2 regions of the Lysobacter sp. CA196 genome follow, and region 2 is predicted to be linked to the other one. Evidence: riboswitches for the same ligand, from Rfam matches in the RefSeq annotation. Region 2 holds a riboswitch; the other holds the start of a gene.

Region 1 (10,519 bases), on a different contig from region 2:
AGGATGCCGGGCTGAAGAAGTAAGCCGGAAGCGATACTGCATCAAGAGAAAGGGCCGCGAAAGCGGCCCTTTTTCGTTGGCAAGACACTGATCGGCCGGACCCTCACTGATGCACGGGCGCCGTGCTGCTCTGGGCCAGATTCTGCCCGCGGCTCGAGACCGTCTGCGCCGAGTAGTCGGGATACAGCGCCATGGCCTCGCGCCCCATCTGCCGCTCCAACTGCGGATAGCGTTCCGAATCGGCCTTGGCCAGTTCCACGCTCATGCCGTGCCCCGACGCCTCCGGCGGATCGGTCGCCAGGAACACCATCTGGTTGGTCTCCGACCCGCCGACGCCGATCTTGCCGATCGCCGCGTGGCCGCCGTGCTTCATGTATTCCACGGTCAAGGCCGACGCCAACTGCCGGGCTTCCGAAGCGAACGGCTTATCGTCGTCTTCCTCGCAATTGACCAGTTCCTTGGGAATCTTGGCGAGGATCTGGTTGTACACCTCATGCATCGGATGCTTCGCCTCGGATAAGCGCAGATCGGTCTCAGGACCCGAACCGGAGGCTTGCTTGCGCTCGTCGCGATCGGCCAGAACCGTCGCGGCCTGCGCGGGCGCCGCGCTCTTGGACAAGGTCGCCCGTTGCACCGTATCGCCAGCGTCGGCCGAGGTCCGATAGCCGTGCAGGTACTCGAGCTTGTTGCGTTCGCTCTTCAGCGAAAAGTCCAAGACGCCGTCGGACCGGCCGATCGAGCATCCCGGCGCCATCGCGCTTTCCGGTTCGAAGCCTTTGTGTTCCAGCCAGCCCTCGATCTTGCCGGCGAGCCAACGATCGCTGGGATCGGAATACACCAAGAACGCGTTCGCCTTGTCGGCGCCACCGAACCCGGAGGTCTCCCAGGCTTTGTTCAAGGCTTCTTCGTAAACGCCCCAGTTGCCGTTCTTTTCGCTGCAGTCGGAGTACACGTGCGCCAGCGCGATCTTGTCGCCCTTGACCAGGCCGATCGCCACGCATCCGCTCAGGCCGTCGGTCATAAGCCTGGTGTTTCCGGCGTCGGCCACCAGCCATTCGTCCGCTCCCACTTTCACATGCGTCGTCATCGCCGTCTCCTCATGCAAGCCCTCGTCCGTCGCGAGACCGCCACCACGGCGCCCTCGCCGGCCGCGCGGCGCTCGAACGTCCACATCGGAAATCCGGATGCGTCGTTGCAGCGCATTACACGCAGAAAGCTCGCAAAAGCGGCCGCGGCCGCAGTCCGACGCGCGCAGCGGAGGTCGTGGCGCCGCATCTCGCGTCTACATAAGCAAAAACGGAGCGCAAGCGCTCCGTTTTCGCTGGTTCGCAGCTGCGGCGATGGCGCGAGAGCTACTTCGCCGTCGCCGACGTGGCCTTCCCCTTCGTGGCGGGTGCCGCTTCGGGCTTGGCGTTCTTCACGTACTGATCGAGCCAGCGGCTGGTCTCGGCCAACAGGTGCAGGATCGATTCGCGCGCACGGTAGCCGTGGCTTTCGTTCGGCAGCATCACCAGGCGCGCCTTGCCGCCGAGGCCCTTGATCGCGGCGAACAGGCGCTCGCTTTGGATCGGGAAGGTGCCGGAGTTGTTGTCCTGCTCGCCATGGATCAGCAGCAGCGGGTCCTTGATCTTGTCGGCGTAGTTGAACGGCGACATGGCCTGGTAGGTCGATTCGGCCTGCCAGTAGTTGCGCTCTTCGGCCTGGAAGCCGAACGGGGTCAGGGTGCGGTTGTAGGCGCCGCTGCGGGCGATGCCGGCCTTGAACAAGCGCGTGTGGGCGAGCAGGTTCGCGGTCATGAACGCGCCGTAGGAGTGGCCGCTGACCGCGATGCGTTCGCGGTCGGCGACGCCGCGGCGCACCACGTCGTCGACCGCCGCCTGCGCGCTCGCAGTGAGCTGCTCGATATAGCTGTCGTTGGGCTCGCGCTCGCCCTCGCCGACGATCGGCATCGACGGGTTGTCGAGCACGGCATAGCCCATCGCCAGATACGGCAGCGGGCCCCAATAGCTGACCGCGTTGAAGCGATACGGCGAACCGTAGACCTGGCTGGCCGCGGCCGCCGACTTGAATTCGGCCGGATAGGCGTACATCAGCAGCGGCAGCGGGCCGTCGCGCTTGGCGTCGAAACCCGGCGGCAGGTACAGGTCGGCGGTCAGATCGACGCCGTCGCCGCGCTTGTAACGGATCTGTTCTTTCTTGATGTCCTTGAGCTGCGGCGTCGGATGCGGGAAACGGGTCAGTGCGAGCGGCGCCGCGTCGGCGGCTGACAGATCGCGCAAATACAGATTGCCCGGCTCGGTCGGCGACTCGCGCAGGGTCAACAATCGCTGGCCTCGATCGTCGAGCACGACCTGCGGCGTTTCGTAATACGGCGCCTGCGAATGGAACAGCCGCGTCCGTTGCTGGTCGGCCAGGTCGTAGCGGTCGAGAAACGGACGGTCGCCTTCCGGCGATGCGCCCTGGCCGATGTAGAACAGGCTCGCGCCATCGGCCGCAGTCAGCAGGCGGCGTTGGCCGTTGGCGTCGCGGATGCTGACCGGTTCGCCGGGGTCGTTGTAGCGGTCTTCGCTGAGCCCTTCGAACACCAGCTCGGGGGCGCGATCGCCGTGGTCCGGCGCGATCCGCCATTGCCGAGTCTGCCGCGTCTTCCACCAGGACTCGTCGACCAGGGCCAGGTCGCCGCGGCCCCAATGCGCGCCGGCGTAACGCGCGCCAAGGCGCATCAGCGTCTGCGGCGGACGTTCGAACGGCGCCGCCTGCATCAGCACCGCATCGCGAATCTCGGTCTTGCGCGCCGGGTCGCCGCCGTCCTGGGCCTCGGCCCAGACCAGGGTCGCCGGCGCATCGCCGCGCCAGGCGATCTCGCGCACGCCGGTCGGCACCGCGTCGTTGCCGGTCGGCAAGCCGTCGACCAAGGGCAAACGCGCGATCTCGTGCTCGAACTTGCCGTCCGGCGCCAACACTTCGATGCGGTGGGCGAACATCGACACCGGCACCTGATACGAGAACGGCCGCTCGACTCGCGTCGCCAACACATGGCGGCCGTCCGGCGACGGCGTCGCCGCCAGGTACAACTGCGGCGCACCGGCGCGGACCACCGCACCGGCCAGGTCGACGGTGGCGAGTTGCGAACGCAGGTAGTACTCGAACACGCGCGCATCGCTCTCGTTGCGCAATAAATCCTGATAGGTGCGGATCTGCCGCACCGTCGCGCTGATCTCGGTTTCCTGCATCGCCGGCCCGGTCGGGGTGGCGTTCGCCGGCGGCGCTTCGCCCTGCCCTTCGGGCTGCAGCTGCACCAGCAGGCGGCGGCTGTCGGGCATCCAGGCATAACCGCGGCCGGACACGGTGTTGACGCCGGACACCAGCTTATGTGCGCGGCGCTGTTCGACTTCGACCAACCACAGCTCGTTCGCGCCGCTGGCGCTGTCGACGCGATTGAAGGCGATCCAGCGCTGGTCGGGCGACCACTCCAGGGTCGCCAACGACAACGGCGTGGGCAGGCCTTCCACGTTCGAGCTTTTGCCGCTGGCGATATCGAGCAGGCTCAGGCCGGCGCCGAACGCGAAGCGGCTCTGCGCCCGCGTGCGCGGATGAATGCGCAGGCCGGCGAGTTTGAGTTCGGGTTGCGCGACCACCTCGATGCCCGGCAGCGACGGCGTCTGCACCAGGGCGACCCGGTCGCGCTTCGGGCTGGTGAACATCTGCGGCGGCCGCGGTGCGTCGACGATGGCCTGCAAGGCCTTCGGCGGCAGCTGATAACCGCTGCCGGGCGCGGTCTGCGCGGTCGCCGCCACCGGCAGCAGGAGCAGCAACAAACCCGGCCAACGCAGGGCCCGTGATGGCGGCTTCAGAGAGGACAGACTGATGTGGCCTATGCGTCGCGCGGCTGAGTTCATGCTCGATCCGATTCGTGAGTGATGAAAATCCCGGGGCGCCCTGCCTGCATCGGCTCGCATGGCGGCCGTGCCGTTGGGCTTCGGTCGGGGCCGGCCCGCCCGAGCTTAGCCCGCGGCCGCGGTCGCCGGCCTATGCCATAGGGGCTGTTCGGGACGGCCCCGGCGCGGTCCGCGCGGTTCCGCGATGAACGTCATATTCAGGCGCATCCGGCCCGGCGCCGTGCGGCGGTCATGGGCGCCGCGATATACTGCGCGCTCAGCCCGCCGAGGGGCGCTGCGACCGTCATCCGCGGAACTTTCCGCAAAGCCCGTACCCGCTACGGACTTCCAGAATGACGGCCAGGCTCGGCGAGGCGTAGTCCCAACGGCGCCCGGTTTGAGCGATCGCTTTCGAGCGATGACTCGCCGGACCCGGCATCCGCCGGCTCCCCAAAGAACTGGAGCGACACAGCATGAACGCAGTACCGAAGACCTTCTCGACCGAAGGCGACTACAAGGTTGCCGACATCACCCTGGCCGATTGGGGCCGCAAGGAAATCGACATCGCCGAGCACGAAATGCCGGGCCTGATGTCGATCCGCAAGAAGTACGCCGCCGCGCAATCGCTCAAGGGCGTGCGCGTGACCGGCTCGCTGCACATGACCATCCAGACCGCGGTGCTGATCGAGACCCTGCGCGACCTCGGCGCCGACGTGCGCTGGGCTTCGTGCAACATCTTCTCGACCCAGGACCACGCCGCCGCCGCGATCGCCGCGAGCGGCACGCCGGTGTTCGCCTGGAAGGGCGAGTCGCTGGAAGAGTATTGGGACTGCACCCTGGAAGCGCTGACCTTCCCGGGCGACGGCGCGGTCAAGTTCCGCGGCCCGGAACTGGTCGTCGACGACGGCGGCGACGTCACCCTGCTGATCCACAAGGGCTATGAACTCGAAAATGGCGACGGCTGGGTCAACACCCCGTCGGGCAACCACGAAGAACAGGTCATCAAGAACCTGCTCAAGCGCGTGCATGCCGAGCGTCCGGGCTTCTGGCACGAAGTCGTCAAGCATTGGAAGGGCGTCTCCGAAGAGACCACCACCGGCGTGCACCGCCTGTACCAGCTCGCCGAAGCCGGCTCGCTGCTGGTCCCGGCGATCAACGTCAACGACTCGGTCACCAAGTCGAAGTTCGACAACCTCTACGGTTGCCGCGAGTCGCTGGCCGACGGCCTCAAGCGCGCGATGGACGTGATGCTGGCCGGCAAGGTCGCGGTGGTCTGCGGTTACGGCGACGTCGGCAAGGGCTCGGCCCACTCGCTGCGCGCTTACGGCGCCCGCGTCGTGGTCACCGAGATCGACCCGATCAACGCCCTGCAGGCGGCGATGGAAGGTTTCGAAGTCAACACCGTCGAGAGCACCCTCGGCCGCGGCGACATCTACGTCACCACCACCGGCAACAAGGACGTGCTGACCCTGGCCCACATGCAGCAGATGAAGGACCAGGCCATCGTCTGCAACATCGGCCACTTCGACAACGAGATCCAGGTCGATGCGCTGGCCGCGTCGGGCGCCAAGCGCCTGAACATCAAGCCGCAGGTCGACAAGTACACCTTCGCCGGCGGCAATTCGATCTTCCTGCTGGCCGAAGGCCGCCTGGTCAACCTCGGTTGCGCCACCGGCCACCCGAGCTTCGTGATGTCCAACTCGTTCGCCAACCAGACCCTGGCGCAGATCGAGCTGTGGGCGAACAAGGAAACCTACGAAGCCAAGGTCTACATCCTGCCGAAGAAGCTCGACGAAGAAGTCGCGCGTCTGCACCTCGAAAAGATCGGCGTGAAGCTGACCACCCTGACCGACGACCAGGCCAAGTACCTGGGCGTCTCGGTCGACGGCCCGTACAAGCCGGACCATTACCGCTACTGACCGGTCCCGCCGCAAGGCGGATCGATGCGACAAGAGAAACGGGCGCTTCGGCGCCCGTTTTTTTGTGTGCGGCGCCGATTCAGGGCCGTACGATCGGGCGGACAGGCCCTGGTGCGAGCGGCGAGGCGACGGAGCGGCGCAGCCAAGCGCAGCATCGCAGTCGCGGCTTGCGCCGCTCCTACCCCTGATACGCGGCTTTGGGGTAGGAGCGGCGCAAGCCGCGACCACCATGCAGCACGAGCGATGCATAGACCCGGTGACTGGATTGAATGGCTCACGAGGCACACTTGAATCCCTCACGACTGAATCGGCGAATCGCCCACCGACCTAGGGTCCTACCGAGGCTGGCAGACGCAATCGCGGCCGTTAGGCTGGCAGCGAAATCCTGCAGGAGCGCGCCATGATCCGCCCCATCGACGGCCCGTCGTTTCCGAGCTATACCCCGCCCGCCAACGATCCGGCGCCGGTCGAGGTCGGCACCCAGACTTACTACGAACAACGCCTCGCCGACTTCCAGGCGCGCAACCCGGGCGTGGAGCCGCCGGACTACTACCTGGGCTACGGCGACAAATACATGGAGCGGTTCGCCGCCCTGGACCGCACCGACCTGTCGCCGGAAGGGCTGGAATGGCGCGACAAGACCACCCTCGCCCTGCAGACGGCGATCGAGGATTACCGCATCCGCGACCCGCAAGGTTTCGCCGAGCTGGAGCGCGATTCGGCCGCGTTCCGCCGCTTCGCTTTCGCGTCGCACCCCGATGCCTACGTCGATTCGGGTTTGTACGGCCTATCCGTGCAGGACCTGACGGTGATCGCGCTGACCCCGGACATCGGCGACGTGCTCAACCAGGAAGGCATCGACCAGACCAAGATCACCATCGGCAAACTGGAACCCGAGGACGTGCCGGAAATCCTCGGCGACACCGGCGTGCAATACCTGCGCGATGCCGGTCCCTTCGCCTTTACCCCGCTGGGGCCGTCGCTCGCCGTCGGCAAACAGGGCGAACGCCTGTTCGATCGCCTCACCGAACAATCCTGGTTCCCGGACATCACCGACTTACCGCCGGTAGGCCTGCCTGATCTGAATCTCGATCTGTTGCCGGACGTGAGCCTGCCGGACATCGATCTGCCCGATATCGATCTGCCCGACGATATCCCTGGTATTCCGGGGATTTGAACGTTCCGCGGATGAGCGGGAGTAACGCCGCGGGCCGCAGCATCGCGGTCGCGGCTCGCGCCGCTCCTACCCAAAAGCTACGCAACCAAGGGTAGGAGCGGCGCAAGCCGCGACACGCAACTGCATGACGAGGCATCGATCCAGAAAGCCTGCGCCGTGTGGGTCCCGGCTTTCGCTCAAACGATAGCCATGCGCGGCAACAGCAAACGCGCCTCCTACAGCCGCCGCAACGACCAAAACGGAATATCCCGCCGCAGGCGATAGCCGTTGCGTTCGTACAACTCGACCGCGCGCGGGTTTTCATGGCTGACGTGCAAAAAAGGAATCCGCCCGCGGGCGTGGTTGTCGTTGGACAGGAACCTCAATAATCGCCGCGCATGGCCGTGGCCGTTGAAGTCGGGATGCGTGCAGACGGCGCTGATCTCGGTGTAGGCCTCCATGCCCATGCGCTCGCCGATCATCGCCGCAAGGCGCCCGTCGCGGTAGACGCCGAAATAGCGGCCCAGCGCCATCGTGTGCGGGCGGAAGTAATGCGGATACACCAGGGCGGTCAAGGCGAGCACGTCATCGCGTCTGCGTTCGTCGAGTTCGACGATATCGCTCGTGTCGTCGGTCATCCCGTCCTCCGCGATCGGCGCCTCGCAGATCATCTGCGCCAGGTCGGCGAGGTGCTTGAGTTCCCAACCGGCCGGGATCGCCGGCGCGCGGTCTAGCAGCAGCACGGTGTCCTGCCAACGCACCAGCTCGGCCAGTGCGGCCTCGGCATCGGCGCCCTCCTCGGCCACCCCCATGAACGGCGCGATCTGCGCCGGGTAGCGCGCCAACGGCCCGGCGCTCAAGGCCAGCGCCGCATGGCGGCTGCGCAGGGACGACCAGATCGGGTTGTCGAGGACGTGGGGCTGGCCTGAATTCATCGGGTTGCGCTCATCGGATCGTACTCATAGGGAAGCTCCGCTCGGCGGGGTAACGACCCCAGTTTAGGCAAACCCGGATCTTGGCCGAAACAGCCTTATTCCATTCATCGCGATAGAGAGATATTATCCGAGCACCCACCACCGTGCGACTCGCCCATGCTGCCGATCAGCTTCGAGTTCTACCCGCCCAAGACCGACGAGCAGCGCACCCAGTTGGACCGCTCCGCGGCCAAGCTCAGGCCTTACTCGCCGAACTACGTGTCGTGCACCTTCGGCGCCGGCGGCTCGACCCTGAGCTACACCCCCGACACGATCCAGCGCCTGCGCGAGAAGCATCGCCTCGATGCGGCGCCGCATCTGTCCTGCGTCGGCGGCACCCGCGCGGAGATCCGCGAGCTGTTGGCGCGCTACCGCGAACTCGGTTGCCGCCGCCTGGTGACCCTGCGCGGCGACCTGCCCTCGGGCATGGCCAGCGCCGGCGACCTGCGCTATGCCAACGAACTGGTCGAGTTCATCCGCGCCGAAACCGGCGACCATTTCCATATCGAAGTCGCGGCCTATCCGGAGACCCACCCGCAGGCGCGCGACGCGCTGTCGGACCTGGAGAACTTCAAGCGCAAGGTCCGCGCCGGCGCCGATGGCGCCATCACCCAATACTTCTACAACCCCGACGCCTACTTCCGTTTCGTCGACGACGTGCGCGCGGCCGGCATCGATATTCCGATCGTGCCCGGGATCATGCCGATCTCGAACTTCAGCCAGTTGCGGCGCTTTTCCGACCTGTGCGGCGCCGAGATCCCGCGCTGGATCGGCCAGCGCATGCAGGCCTACGGCGACGACGCCGACAGCGTGCGCGAGTTCGGCGCCGATGTGGTCGCGCAGCTGTGCAGCCGCCTGATCGAAGGCGGCGCGCCGGGCCTGCACTTTTACACGCTCAACCTGGCCAAGCCGACCCTGACGGTGCTGTCGCGCATCGCCTGAAGCATTCAGGCACCTGAAAGAACAAGTGCAAGCGTCAAGAATCGACCTTGCGCACGCAGCGCTGATGACGAATTGCTAACAAAGGTCTCATCTCCGATTTGTCCTGCGACAAGTTCGGTCTTGAGCGGCGAGACGGCGCGGTAGCTCACTGCCAGCAGGATGCATCGCCACGACGGGCGATGCCCTCGAGACCGCCGTCGAGGCCCCGTGCCCCGACGCGCAGCGGTCCTCACTGGAGAGCGCGCATCATGTCCGCACGCAAGCTGCTGCCGTTGAACCTCGCCATCGCTCTGTCGCTCGGCCTCGCCGGCGCCGCCTCGGCCGCCGAACCGGCCCCGCTGTTCTCTTCGCCTGCCGTCAGTCAGGTGCGCAGCGCCAATACCGATACCGCCTACCAGGCCGTCAAGGCCGAGCGCGCCGCGGTCAAGGTCGACCTGGTCCGCGCCAACACCGCACAGATCACCGAAAATCAACAGGAGCTGCTGCTCAACCTCGCACCCGGCGTCAGCCTCAAGGCGCACAAGCTGCAGGCCGAGCGCAAGGCCGACGGCGTGGTGATCTGGCAGGGCCTGGTCGGCGACCCGAACACCCAGCTCAAGCGCATCAACCAGTTCACCGGTGCCGAACTCATCGGCGATCCGGAAGAATCGGCCACCATCGTGCGCCAGGGCGATCAGATGTCCGGCACGGTGCGCAGCGGCGGCAAGCTCTACCGCATCGATCCGCTCAAGAACGGCGGCCACACCATCAGCCTGATCAACGAGGCGCTGATGCCGCCGGATCACCCGGCCGCGGGTTATACCGCCAAGCCGATCGTGCCCTTCCTCAACGACCCCAAGTTCAATGAGGCCGCTGCCGGCGAGAAGGCGCCGGTCACCGTGCGGGTCATGGTGGTCTACACCCAGGCCGCCGCCAATGCGGTCGGCAACATCACCACCAAGTCCAACCTGGCGATCACCGAGAGCAACCAGAGCTTCGCCAACAGCGCGGTCAACGTGCGCTTCCAGTTGGCCGGCAACTACACCAACAGCTATGTCAGCGCCGGTTTCGACACCGACCTGAGCCGCTTCCGCGGCACCAGCGACGGCTATCTCGACGGCTACCACGCCACCCGCAACACGATCACCGCCGACGTCAACGTGTTGATCATCACCGACCCGGCGTACTGCGGCCTGGGCTATCTGAACTCGAACGCGGCCAGCGCCTTCAGCGTGGTCGGCCACAGTTGCATGACCGGCTACTACAGCTTCGCCCACGAGATCGGCCACAACTTCGGCGCTCACCACGACCCCAGCAACGGCACCAATACCGCCTATGCCTACGGTCACGGTTACTGGGCGCCGAACAAGACCTGGCGCACCATCATGGCCTACAACTGCGGCTCCAACTGTCCGCGCCTGAACTACTGGTCGAACCCCAACATCACCTACAACGGCGTGCCGATGGGCACCGCGGCGAAGAGCAACAACGCCCGCGTGCTCAACGAACGCGCCGCCACCGTGGGTGCGTTCCGCTGATCGCCGCCTAGGCGACAGCCGCAAGGGCGCAGCCTGCGGGCTGCGTCCTCGCACGACGCCGCGGCGATCCGGCCGCGGCGTTCGCAGCGTATTCGCCGCCGGCCGATGTGCCCGCGGCATCCTTTCGGCATCG
Region 2 (10,519 bases):
TGCCGGCCCTGCTCGGCCGCTGGCGCCGGCCCGAACATTGAAGCGCACGGTGTTCGCCTGGCTCGACCGCTTCAGCATCCGTCGCCAACTGTGGGGGTTGTTCGGCCTGTTCCTGCTGACCGGCGCCAGCGTGCTGGTGATCGACGAGATCGAGCAGTACCGCGCGCGCCGCACCCTGCAGACGTTGCAGGACGACGCCCTGCTCGGCCTGCGCCTGATCAAGACCGTGTCCGATGGCTACGGCCTGGATGTGGTCGACACCACCTTCCGGGTGCGCAACTACCTGGTCGACTGGGACGAAGGCCTGCAGCGCGTCGACAACGCGCAACGCCGCGTCGACCAGGCCTGGCCGCGCCTGCAGGCCCTGCCGCATTCGGCCGAGGAACGCGCGCAGTTGTACGCCGCCGCCCAGGCCCGCCGCACCGCCGACGCGGCCGCGGCCGAGCTGCGCGCGATCCTGCGCCACCGCGACATCCGCGCCTTGGGCCAGTTCGCCGACAAACGCCTGTACCCGGCGATCGACCCGCTGACCCAACGCCTGCAGTCGCTGTCCGACCTCAAGCTGGTCCAGGCCGACAGCGTGGTGCGCGCCGACATCGTCCGCAGCGAACGGGTCAGCCTGATCCGCATCGCCTTGTCGCTGTTCGCGCTGCTGACCGCGGCGCTGATCGGCCGGCGCATCCTGCGCAACGCCTCGCGCGGCATCGACCGCCTGACCTGGCTGGCGCGGCGCATGCGCGAGCACGACTACACCGCCGAACCCGGCGAGTTGCCGACCGGCGAACTCGGTGCGGTGATGCAGGCGTTCATCGACATGCGCCGCGACGTGCTCGGCTTCGAGACCGAACTGACCGGTCAGCTGATCCGCAACGAACGCACCCGCGCCGAACTCGAACAACGCGAGCGCTTCCAGCGTTCGCTGTTGGATTCGGCGCAGATCGCCATCCTCGCCGTCGACGGCGACGGCTGCCTGACCCTGGTCAATCCCTTCGCCGAACGCCTGCTCGGGGTCTGCGCGCGGGACGTGATCGGCCACGAGCGCTTGCACACGGTGTTCGAGCCGCGCGCCCTGCAGGCGCTGGCGAGCGAGCTCAGCGCGCAGACCGGGCAGACCGTGCGCGCCGACTGGACCGCCCTGCGCGAACTCGCCCTGGCCCAGGCCGCGCCGCGCGAGACCCGCCTGCGCCATCGCAACGGCACCTGGGTGCCGGCGCTGGTCGCGGTGTCGGCCACCCACGAAGACGAAGACGCGCCGGGCCTGCTGCTGATCGCCGCCGACCTGAGCCCGCTCAAGCGGCTCGAACGCGAGCTGCGCGCCAGCGAAGCGCGCGCCCAGGACGCCAACCGCGCCAAGTCCTCGTTCCTGGCGGCGATGAGCCACGAGATCCGCACCCCGATGATCGGGGTCACCGGCATGATCGAGGTGCTGGCGCATTCGCGTCTGGACGCCGAGCAACGCCGCGCGCTCGACGTGATCGAACAATCGGCGCAATCGCTGCTGCAGATCATCGGCGGCATCCTCGACTTCTCCAAGATCGAAGCCGGGCGCCTGGAGCTCGTCACCGAGGCAGTCGACCTGGCCGCGCTGGTGCGCAGCACGATGGCCGGTTTCGTCGGCGCCGCCGCCAGCCGCGGCGTGACCGTGAGCTGCCGCATCGATCCCGGCATCGCCCCGGCGCATCGCGCCGACGCCCTGCGCCTGCGCCAGATCCTCGGCAACTTCCTCTCCAACGCGGTCAAGTTCACCGAGCGCGGCACCATCCAGGTCGCGCTCGAATATCTCGGTCCGGCCACTGCCGACGACGACGGGCCGCGCGATGCGCTGTGCCTGTGCGTCAGCGACACCGGCATCGGCGTCAGCGCCGAGCAGCAACGGCGTTTGTTCGAGCCTTTCAGCCAGGCCGACAGCGACACCACCCGCCGTTACGGCGGCACCGGCCTGGGCCTGGCGATCTGCCGGCGCCTGGCGGCGTTGATGGGCGGCGAGGTGACGATGGAAAGCGCGCCCGGCGTCGGCACGACCATGCGTTTGCGCGTCGCCCTGGCGCACGCGCCGGCCTCGGAACTGCAGGCGTCGATCGCGAGCGACGCCGACACGGCCGCGCTGGTACCGCGGCCCTTGCCCGACCTCGCCACCGCCGAGCGCGAACGCAGCCTGATCCTGCTGATCGACGATCACCCGACCAACCGGCTGGTGATCGCACGCCAGCTCGCCCTGGCCGGTTATGCCAGCGAAGCCGCCAGCAGCGGCCAGGAAGGCCTGCAGCGCTGGCGCAGCGGGCGCTATGCCCTGTTGTTGTCCGACGTGCACATGCCGGGTCTCGACGGCTACGGCCTGGCCCGCGCGGTGCGCGAAGAAGAAGCGAGCGACGGCCTGTCGCGCACCCCGATCGTCGCCCTGACCGCTTCGGCGTTGAAGGGCGAAGCCGAGGCCTGTCATGCCGCGGGCATGGACGACTACCTGGTCAAGCCGGTCGCGGTCGCGCGCCTGGCCGCCACCTTGCAGCGTTGGCTGCCGCATACCGTGCCGCCGCCGGGCACATCGCCCGCGCTGGCCGGCGACGACCGCGCACGCGTGCTCGATGGCGAGGTACTGCGGCACCTGCTCAGCGACAGCGGCGGCGATGCCGCCGAAGTGCTCGACGATTTCCTCGCCGTCACCCGCCAGGACCTGGCCGAGTTGCAGGCTGCACGCACCCAGGGCGACCTGGACGGCGTGCGCCGCCAGGCCCACCGCATCAAGGGCGCCGCCGCCTTGATCGGCGCCAGCGAACTGGGCGAAGCCGCGCACGCGGTCGAGCAGACCGCGCAGGCGGAAGACTGGGCCTCGTTGCTGGCGGTGCTGAGCGACCTGGAAACCGCATTGGAGCGCTTGCGGCGGCTGCGGTGAGGGCGGTGGTGACAATGAGTCCCGACGCGAGGACGCGAAGAGCAAATCCCCCCTAGCCCCCCTTTTCCAAAGGGGGGAACTGCCGCTGCGGCGGCCATGACGCAGGCAGCGGCAGCGGCAGTGGGCAGTGGCAGTGGCAGTGGCGGCCGCAATGGCGGTGGCAGCCGCAGTGGCGGTGGCAGCCGCAACCGCAACAACGATCGCCTCAAGTCCTTCCGAACGAGCCCGCCGATTCGCCCCCTTTGAAAAAGGGGGCGGCGCCCGGCGCGGAACCGGAAGCCATCGCCTCCGCAGCGCGGGGGATTTGCTGTTGCTGTTGCTGTTGCTGTTGCTGTTGCAGTTGCGGTTGCTGCTTCCGTCGCCCCAGCGCGCGGTTACTTCGCCTGCGCATCCTCGATCGGGATCTGGTGCTCGCGCAACCATTTGATCACCGCTTCGCGTTCGCGACGGGCCTGGCCGGTGAGGACGCTCTCCGGGGTCATGAACATGAAGCGCTGGAAGCTCGCGCCTTGCACGTTGCGGGCGTTCGGGCTCGCGCCGGCCTGCAGCAGTTCCAGGGCATGGCCGAATTCGTTGACCTTGGCGGCCTGGTGCAGCGGGGTGTTGCCCATGCGGTCGGCCAGGTCGGGCTTGGCGCCGGCGGCGAGCAAGGCCTTGAAGTTGTCGGCGCGTTCGCCCATCAGGGCCGCCGCGAGCGGGGTGGCCTGGGTGACGGTGTTCGGGGTGTCGGGGTTCGCGCCGCGATCCAGCAGCACCCGCAGGTAACGCGGGTCGTTGGCCATCGCCGCCAGATGCACCACGGTCATGCCATCGTCGCTGCCGACCGTCGGGTCGGCGCCGACCCCCAGCAGGGCCTCCATGCCGCCGCTGCTGCGGTGATACAGCGCCCACTGCAGCGGCGTGGTGCCCTTGGCGCCGCGCGCGTTCGGGTTGGCGCCGGCCGCGGCGAGCTCGCGCACGCGGGCGGCATTGCCGTCGGCGGCGGCCTCGGCCAGTTCGGCGCTACGCAGGTCGGGGAAGACTTCGCTGGCTTGCATCGATCGGTTTCCCGGGCCTGCACACGCCGTGCAGACCGACAGCATAAGCAGGATGGCGGCGGCCATCACGCGCGAGGCTGCGCCACGCGGGTTCGGATGCGGAAGATTCATGACGAGGCGCCTGCTCTGGAAGACGACCGTAGCCGGATGCATGGATCGTAGCGCAGCCGCGCCGACGGGTAAGCGATGCCGATGCGGTTCGCGCGCGGACGCGGCGACCGAGCCCGCTGCCGCGCGCTCATGCCGTCACCGCGCTCGCATCCGAGTCTCAGTCGAAGGGATTGAGGAAGCTGCCGACGTCGTCGAGGACCTTGACCGTGCCTTCGGCGACATCGCCGGCGAAGTCGAGGGTGGCCTCGGTCGCGGTGCCCAGGCCATCGAACACGATCTCGGTCAGTTCGCCGGCACCTTCGGACACGTCGCCGAGGATCTGCCCGCCGTCCTCGATCCAGCCGCCGAGGGTGTCGCCGGCATCCTTGAGGCCGACGTATTCGCCGAGGTCGCGGATCAGGCCGCCGGCCAGTTCGCCGCTGCCTTCGGCAACGTCGCCGACCAGGTTGAAGCCGCCGCGGCCGACGTCGCCGGCCAGGTTCAGCGTGCCCTCGGCGAGGTCGCCGGTGAGCTTGAAGGTGCCGTCGATGTAGCGGCCGTCGGCGTATTCGTTGTTGATCACGCCGTCGAGGTCGCCGCCGAAGTCGTAGCCGACGTTGAAGGCGTCGACGCCGAGGTCGATCAGTTCCTGGGCGCCGTCGCCGAGCAGGTCGATCGCGGTTTCCGAACCGGTCTCGGCCATGCGGTCGAGGACGCCGAGTTCGTCGCCTTCGATGCTCTCGGTCGGGGTCGGGGTCTGGGTCTTCATCGCCTCGATCACGGTCGCGGCGCCGTGCGCGCTGAGCACGTTCGGCCAGCCCTCGGGATGCTCGAGGTTGAGCTCGTAACCGACCGCATCGGGCGTGCCGTTGAGCACTTCGACGCTCTGCTGCACGCCGGTCAGCGGGTCGCCGTCGACGTTGTAGCGGCGGATCTGCCCGTCCTCGGCCTGCGAACGCGCGTCGTGCGGGCTGAAGCCCAGGTCGCGCAAGGTGTCGTTGCTGAGGCCGGCGGCATTGAAGGTCACCGCGGTGTTGCCGGTGGCCAGCGCCGCGGTCGAGGCCAGGCCGCCGCCGAGCGAGTGACCGGTGAACACGACGTTGTCGCCGAACGCGGCCTCGGCTTCCTTGGCCAGCGCGACCGCCTGCTTGTACTGGCTGGTCTCGAAGCCCAGGCCCTGGCCGACGTCGTTGGCGATGTCGCCGTCGCCGAACGGGCTGAAGCCGTTGGTGCCGGCGAAGGCCACCACGTACTGGCCGTTGTTGTTGGTGTAGACCGCGGCGCGGAAGCTGGTGCCTTCGGTCTCCAGCGAGGCCGGGTCGATGCCGGCCGGCTTGCCGTCGGGCCCCTTGAGGTCGATCAGCTGCTCGGGGGTGAGCCGGGTCCAGCCGGTGGTGCCGGTGCCGTCGGTCTTGTAGACGTCGCTGGACAGCTCGGCCAGCGAAGTGTCGATGGCCTTCTGCGGCTGCTGGCCGTAGAGCTGTTCACTGAAAGGCTCCTGCGCGGTGGTGTCGACCGGCGCATACGGCGAGTACGGCAGCTCGACCGGAGCGCTCGCCAGGGTGACCGGCGGCGCGGTCTCCTGCGGCAGCGGCTGCGACGACGGCTGTGGGTGCAGCAGGTGATCGATCAGATTCGGCAACTGGGCGAAACGGAACGCACTGTCGAACTCTGGAAAGCTCATCGCGGCCACCCCCTGGGTACTTGAACGCAGCGTATGGACGCGGATTGTGCAGAAACAGCTGGTACGTGCCCGAGCTAGGGTTAACCCTAGGGTACTTCGGGACTTGGGACTTGGGACTTGGGACTGGGGACTCGGGACTCGGGACTCGGGACTCGGGACTCGGGACTCGGAGAGCGAAGCAGAAGCAGGAGCGGAAAGCAGCAGCAGGAGCGGAAAGCGGCAGGGGCGGAAAGCGAGGTAGCCAAGCCGCCCGATCCGGTTCGGCGCCTGGCGGGTCAACCTTCGGCCCAGGCGCGCGGTCGCCGGGCTGCGTTATGGTCGGGCTTCACCTGGAGAGGCACCGCATGTCCCGACCGATCACCGCGCCCCGCCGCGGCCTGGCGCTGCTCGCCCTGGCCTGCGCGCTCGCCCTGCCGCTGTCCGCACCGGCCGCCGACCGCATCAGCGGCAAGGCCTTCGCCACCCGCAGCGAGGTCTATGCCCCGCACGCGATCGCCGCGACCTCGCATCCGCTGACCACCCAGATCGCGCTCGACGTGATGAAGGCCGGCGGCAGCGCGGTCGATGCGGCCATCGCCGCCAACGCCGCGCTCGGCCTGATGGAGCCGACCGGCAACGGCATCGGCGGCGATCTGTTCGCGATCGTGTGGGACCCGAAGAGCAAAAAACTCTACGGCTACAACGGCTCGGGCCGTTCGCCCAAGTCGCTGAGCCTGGCCGAGTTCCAGAAACGCGGGCTCAAGGACATTCCGCCGCACGGCCCGCTGCCGGTGACCGTGCCCGGCACCGTCGACGGCTGGTTCGCCCTGCACGAACGCTTCGGCCGCAAGCCGATGGCCGAGAACCTGGCGCCGGCGATCCGCTATGCGCGCGACGGCCATCCGGTGCATGAGGTCATCGCCTATTACTGGAACGCCTCGGTGCCGCGTTTGTCGAAGTGGCCGGGCTTCAAGGAGCAGTTCACCATCGACGGCCGCGCCCCGCGCACCGGCGAGATGTGGAAGAACCCGAACCTCGCCAACACCCTGGAGAAGATCGCGAAGGGCGGGCGCGATGCGTTCTACAAGGGCGAGATCGCCCACACCATCGACGCCTACTTCAAGGCCAACGACGGTTTCCTGAGCTACGACGACCTCGCCGCCCACCATGGCGAATGGGTCGAGCCGGTCAGCACCAACTACCGCGGCTACGACGTCTGGGAACTGCCGCCGAACGGCCAGGGCATCGCCGCGCTGCAGATCCTCAACCTGCTCGAACCCTACGACCTGAAGTCCTACGGCTTCGGCAGCGTCGAGCACCTGCACCTGTTCACCGAGGCCAAGAAACTGGCCTTCGCCGACCGCGCGCGCTGGTACGCCGACCCGGCGTTCTCGAAATCGCCGGTCGCGAAATTGATCTCCAAGGAGTACGCGGCGCAGCGGCGCAAGCTGATTTCGATGGACAAGGCCTTGCGCGAAGTGCAGCCCGCCACGCCGAAGGAACTCGACGAAGGCGACACCATCTACATGACCGTGGCCGATGCCGACGGCATGATGGTGTCGCTGATCCAGTCCAACTACCGCGGCATGGGCAGCGGCATGGCCCCGCCGGGCCTGGGCTTCATCTTCCAGGACCGCGGCGAGCAGTTCGTGCTCAAGGAAGGCCACCCCAATTCGTTCGCGCCGGGCAAGCGCCCCTTCCACACCATCATTCCCGCGTTCGTGACCAAGGACGGCAAGCCCTGGCTGTCGTTCGGCGTGATGGGCGGGGCGATGCAGCCGCAGGGCCATGCCCAGATCGTCATCAACCTGATCGACTTCGGCATGAACCTGCAGGAAGCCGGCGACGCCCCGCGCCTGCAGCACGACGGCTCGACCGAACCGGCCGGCCAAGCCACGGTCATGAGCGACGGCGGCGAACTCGACCTGGAGAGCGGCTTCGCCTACGAGACCGTGCGCGAGCTGATGCGCCGCGGCCACAGCGTGCGCTTCGCCCACGGCCCCTACGGCGGTTACCAGGCGATCATGGTCAACCCGAACGGCGGCTACGTCGGCGCCAGCGAGTCGCGCAAGGACGGCCAGGCCGCGGGGTATTGAGAAAGTTTCTGCTTCAAGGGTAGGAGCGACGCGAGTCGCGACCGCGCAGCGTCATGAACCGACGCAACCGCGGATCACGCCGTTCCCACAACCCCCAGCGGCTTCGGGGTAGGAGCGACGCAAGTCGCGACCTCGCAGCGTCACGAACCAGCGCGGTCGCGGCTCGCGCCGCTCCTACTCATAAAGCGACCGCCGCGATTGACAGCAGTGACACCGCTGTCGAACACTATTCGCGCGGCGTCGTCACGACGCCGCGCACCAGTTGCGGATCGCCCTCATGGCCGATCCGCAGTCCGGACCGAGGGGTGCTGCGACGGAACCGACGCGTTCCGCCACGCTCGATCCGCGATGCCGAGACAAGGGCGCCCTCCCGATCCAGGAGGCGTCATGCCCGTTGTTTCTCATACCGCGTCCGACGACGCGAAGCTCCACCTCGGTGCCGCGATCGGCGCCCATGCCCTGTCCTCGAAGCCCTTCCAGCTCGCCCTGGTCACCTCGACGGTCTATGCCGAATTCCACCCCGACGATGCCGGTCTCGTCGACGCCCTGCACGGCCACGGCATCGAGCCGGTCGCTTGCGTCTGGAACGACCCGGCCGTGGACTGGACGCGCTTCGACGCGGTCCTGGTCCGCACCACCTGGGACTATTTCCGCCATTACGACGACTTCCTCGCCTGGTACGACCGCATCGAGGCGCTCGGCCTGCCGATCGCCAACGAACTGCCCTTGCTGCGCTGGAACAGCAACAAGCGCTACCTGCTCGAACTCGCCGCTCAAGGCGTCGCCATCATCCCGACCGTCTCGGCGCGCGGCGATGCGCTCGCCGAGACGGTCGCGGCGATGGCCGGCCAGGACGTGGTGATCAAGCCCACGGTCAGCGGCGGCGCCTGGCATACCGTGCGCGGCCGGGTCGGCCAGGCCGCCTTCGCCGAATCGCTGGCGGCCTTGCCGCGCGAACTCGATTACCTGGTGCAGCCGTTCATGGCCGAGATCGTCGCCGAGGGCGAGTGGTCGCTGATGTTCTTCGACGGCCACTACAGCCACGCCGTGCTCAAGAAACCCCATGCCGGCGACTACCGCGTGCAGACCGATTTCGGCGGCAGCGCGAGCTTGACCGAGCCCGATCCGGCGATTCTCGCCGCAGCCCGGCACGCGCTCGACGCGGTCGCCGAGCTCGGCTATCGCGACCAGGCCTATGTGCGCGTGGACGGGGTGATGACCGCCGACGGCTTCCGTCTGATGGAGCTGGAATTCATCGAACCCTTCCTGCACTTCGCCGCGTATCCGCCGGCGGCGGCCTTGTTCGCCGCACAACTGGCGCGGCGCTGGCCGAGCGTGCGCGAATCGGCGACGCTCGACGCTGGATAAGCCTTTACACCGCGCCGCCGCGAGGCGGCGCAACCGAGCCCGCATGCCTACCGAACTCAGCGAATCCTTGTTTTCCTACGGCACCCTGCAGCAGGCCGGCGTGCAGCAGGCCACCTTCGGCCGCCTGCTCGCCGGTGAGGCCGATGCGCTGGTCGGCTATCGCCGCAGCCTGGTCAAGATCGAAGACGCGCAGGTCCTCGCCACCAGCGGCGAGGCCTATCACCCCATCGTCGAAGCCAGCGGCGACCCGCACGACCGCGTCGACGGCATGGTGTTCGCGATCACCGCCGCAGAACTGGCTCACGCCGACGCCTACGAAGTCGACGATTACGAACGCGTGCCGGCCGAGTTGGCGTCGGGCCGGCGCGCGTGGGTGTACGTGAAGCGGCGCGGCTGATGCGGCGGTCGGCGCTTGACGGCAGACCGATCAAGCGCTCGCCGCAAAACCCTCCCGCAAAAACGCACGCCGGGGATCGCCGCGCGATCCCCGGCGTTGCAAGAACCCTCAGTCCGCCGCGACCGTGCGCCCGCGCGCCCATTCGCGCAGAGCCGCGACCTGCTCGCTCATCACCACCGACAAGGGCCGGGTCTGCTTGAGCTCGGCGCGCAACTGGAACTCCGCCAGCGGCGTGTTCGCCGCATGCGCGGCGTACATCGCCGCGACGATGGCCTGCTCGATCTCGGCGCCGGAGAAGCCGTCGCTGGCCAGCGCGAGCCCGGCCAGGTCGAACCCTTCCGGCTTCAACGCGCGCTTGCGCAGATGGCCGGCGAACAATTCCTCGCGCACTTCGGCGACCGGCAGGTCGACGAAAAAGATCTCGTCGAAACGGCCCTTGCGCAGCAATTCCGGCGGCAGCGCATCGATCTGGTTGGCGGTCGCGACCAGGAACAGCCGCGACTTGCGCTCGGCCATCCAGGTCAGCAGATAACCGAGCACGCGCCGCGACACCCCGCCGTCGCTGTCGCCGCCGTCGCCGGCCAGGCCTTTCTCGATCTCGTCGATCCACAGCACCGCCGGCGACAACTGTTCCGCCGAACTCAAGGCCGCGCGCAGATTCTTCTCGGTCTCGCCGTGGAACTTGTCGTACAGGGTGCCGAAGTCCAGGCGCACCAGCGGCACCCCGAAACCGGCCGCGACCGCCTTGGCGATCATCGACTTGCCGCAGCCCTGCACGCCGAGCAGCAAAATGCCTTTGGGCGGGTCCAGCCCGGGCGGCGCATCGCCGCTGACGAACACGCCGCGGCGCTGTTCGATCCAGCGCTTGATCCGGCGCGCGCCGGCGACCTCGCTCATGCGCGCACTGTCGTATTCGTAATGCAGGTGGCCGGAGCGGTTGAGCAGCTCGAACTTCAGCTTGGCCAGTTCCGGCAGGTC

What was found. A riboswitch is a leader RNA that binds a small molecule or an ion and turns the genes downstream of it on or off. The one in region 2 is predicted to bind S-adenosylhomocysteine.
Region 1: it holds a riboswitch for S-adenosylhomocysteine, as region 2 does, so the genes downstream of both, ahcY (adenosylhomocysteinase) here and ACTOWK_RS16175 (ATP-grasp domain-containing protein) in region 2, are expected to answer to the same signal.

Annotation. Positions count from the first base shown of each region.
Region 1 covers NZ_JBQJIN010000002.1:322,892-333,410, reverse strand. Annotated here, with positions in the region: gene metK (methionine adenosyltransferase) at 1-23, shown strand, start outside; gene ACTOWK_RS04115 (hypothetical protein) at 104-1,087, opposite strand; gene ACTOWK_RS04110 (prolyl oligopeptidase family serine peptidase) at 1,353-3,899, opposite strand; S-adenosyl-L-homocysteine riboswitch at 4,160-4,279, shown strand; gene ahcY (adenosylhomocysteinase) at 4,352-5,797, shown strand; gene ACTOWK_RS04100 (hypothetical protein) at 6,198-6,974, shown strand; gene ACTOWK_RS04095 (GNAT family N-acetyltransferase) at 7,190-7,888, opposite strand; gene metF (methylenetetrahydrofolate reductase [NAD(P)H]) at 8,045-8,869, shown strand; gene ACTOWK_RS04085 (M12 family metallo-peptidase) at 9,118-10,386, shown strand.
Region 2 covers NZ_JBQJIN010000019.1:9,215-19,733, reverse strand. Annotated here, with positions in the region: gene ACTOWK_RS16200 (EAL domain-containing response regulator) at 1-41, shown strand, start outside; gene ACTOWK_RS16195 (ATP-binding protein) at 50-2,890, shown strand; gene ACTOWK_RS16190 (ankyrin repeat domain-containing protein) at 3,265-3,927, opposite strand; gene ACTOWK_RS16185 (hypothetical protein) at 4,196-5,701, opposite strand; gene ggt (gamma-glutamyltransferase) at 6,046-7,776, shown strand; S-adenosyl-L-homocysteine riboswitch at 8,071-8,151, shown strand; gene ACTOWK_RS16175 (ATP-grasp domain-containing protein) at 8,164-9,144, shown strand; gene ACTOWK_RS16170 (gamma-glutamylcyclotransferase family protein) at 9,188-9,541, shown strand; gene ACTOWK_RS16165 (AAA family ATPase) at 9,650-10,519, opposite strand, start outside.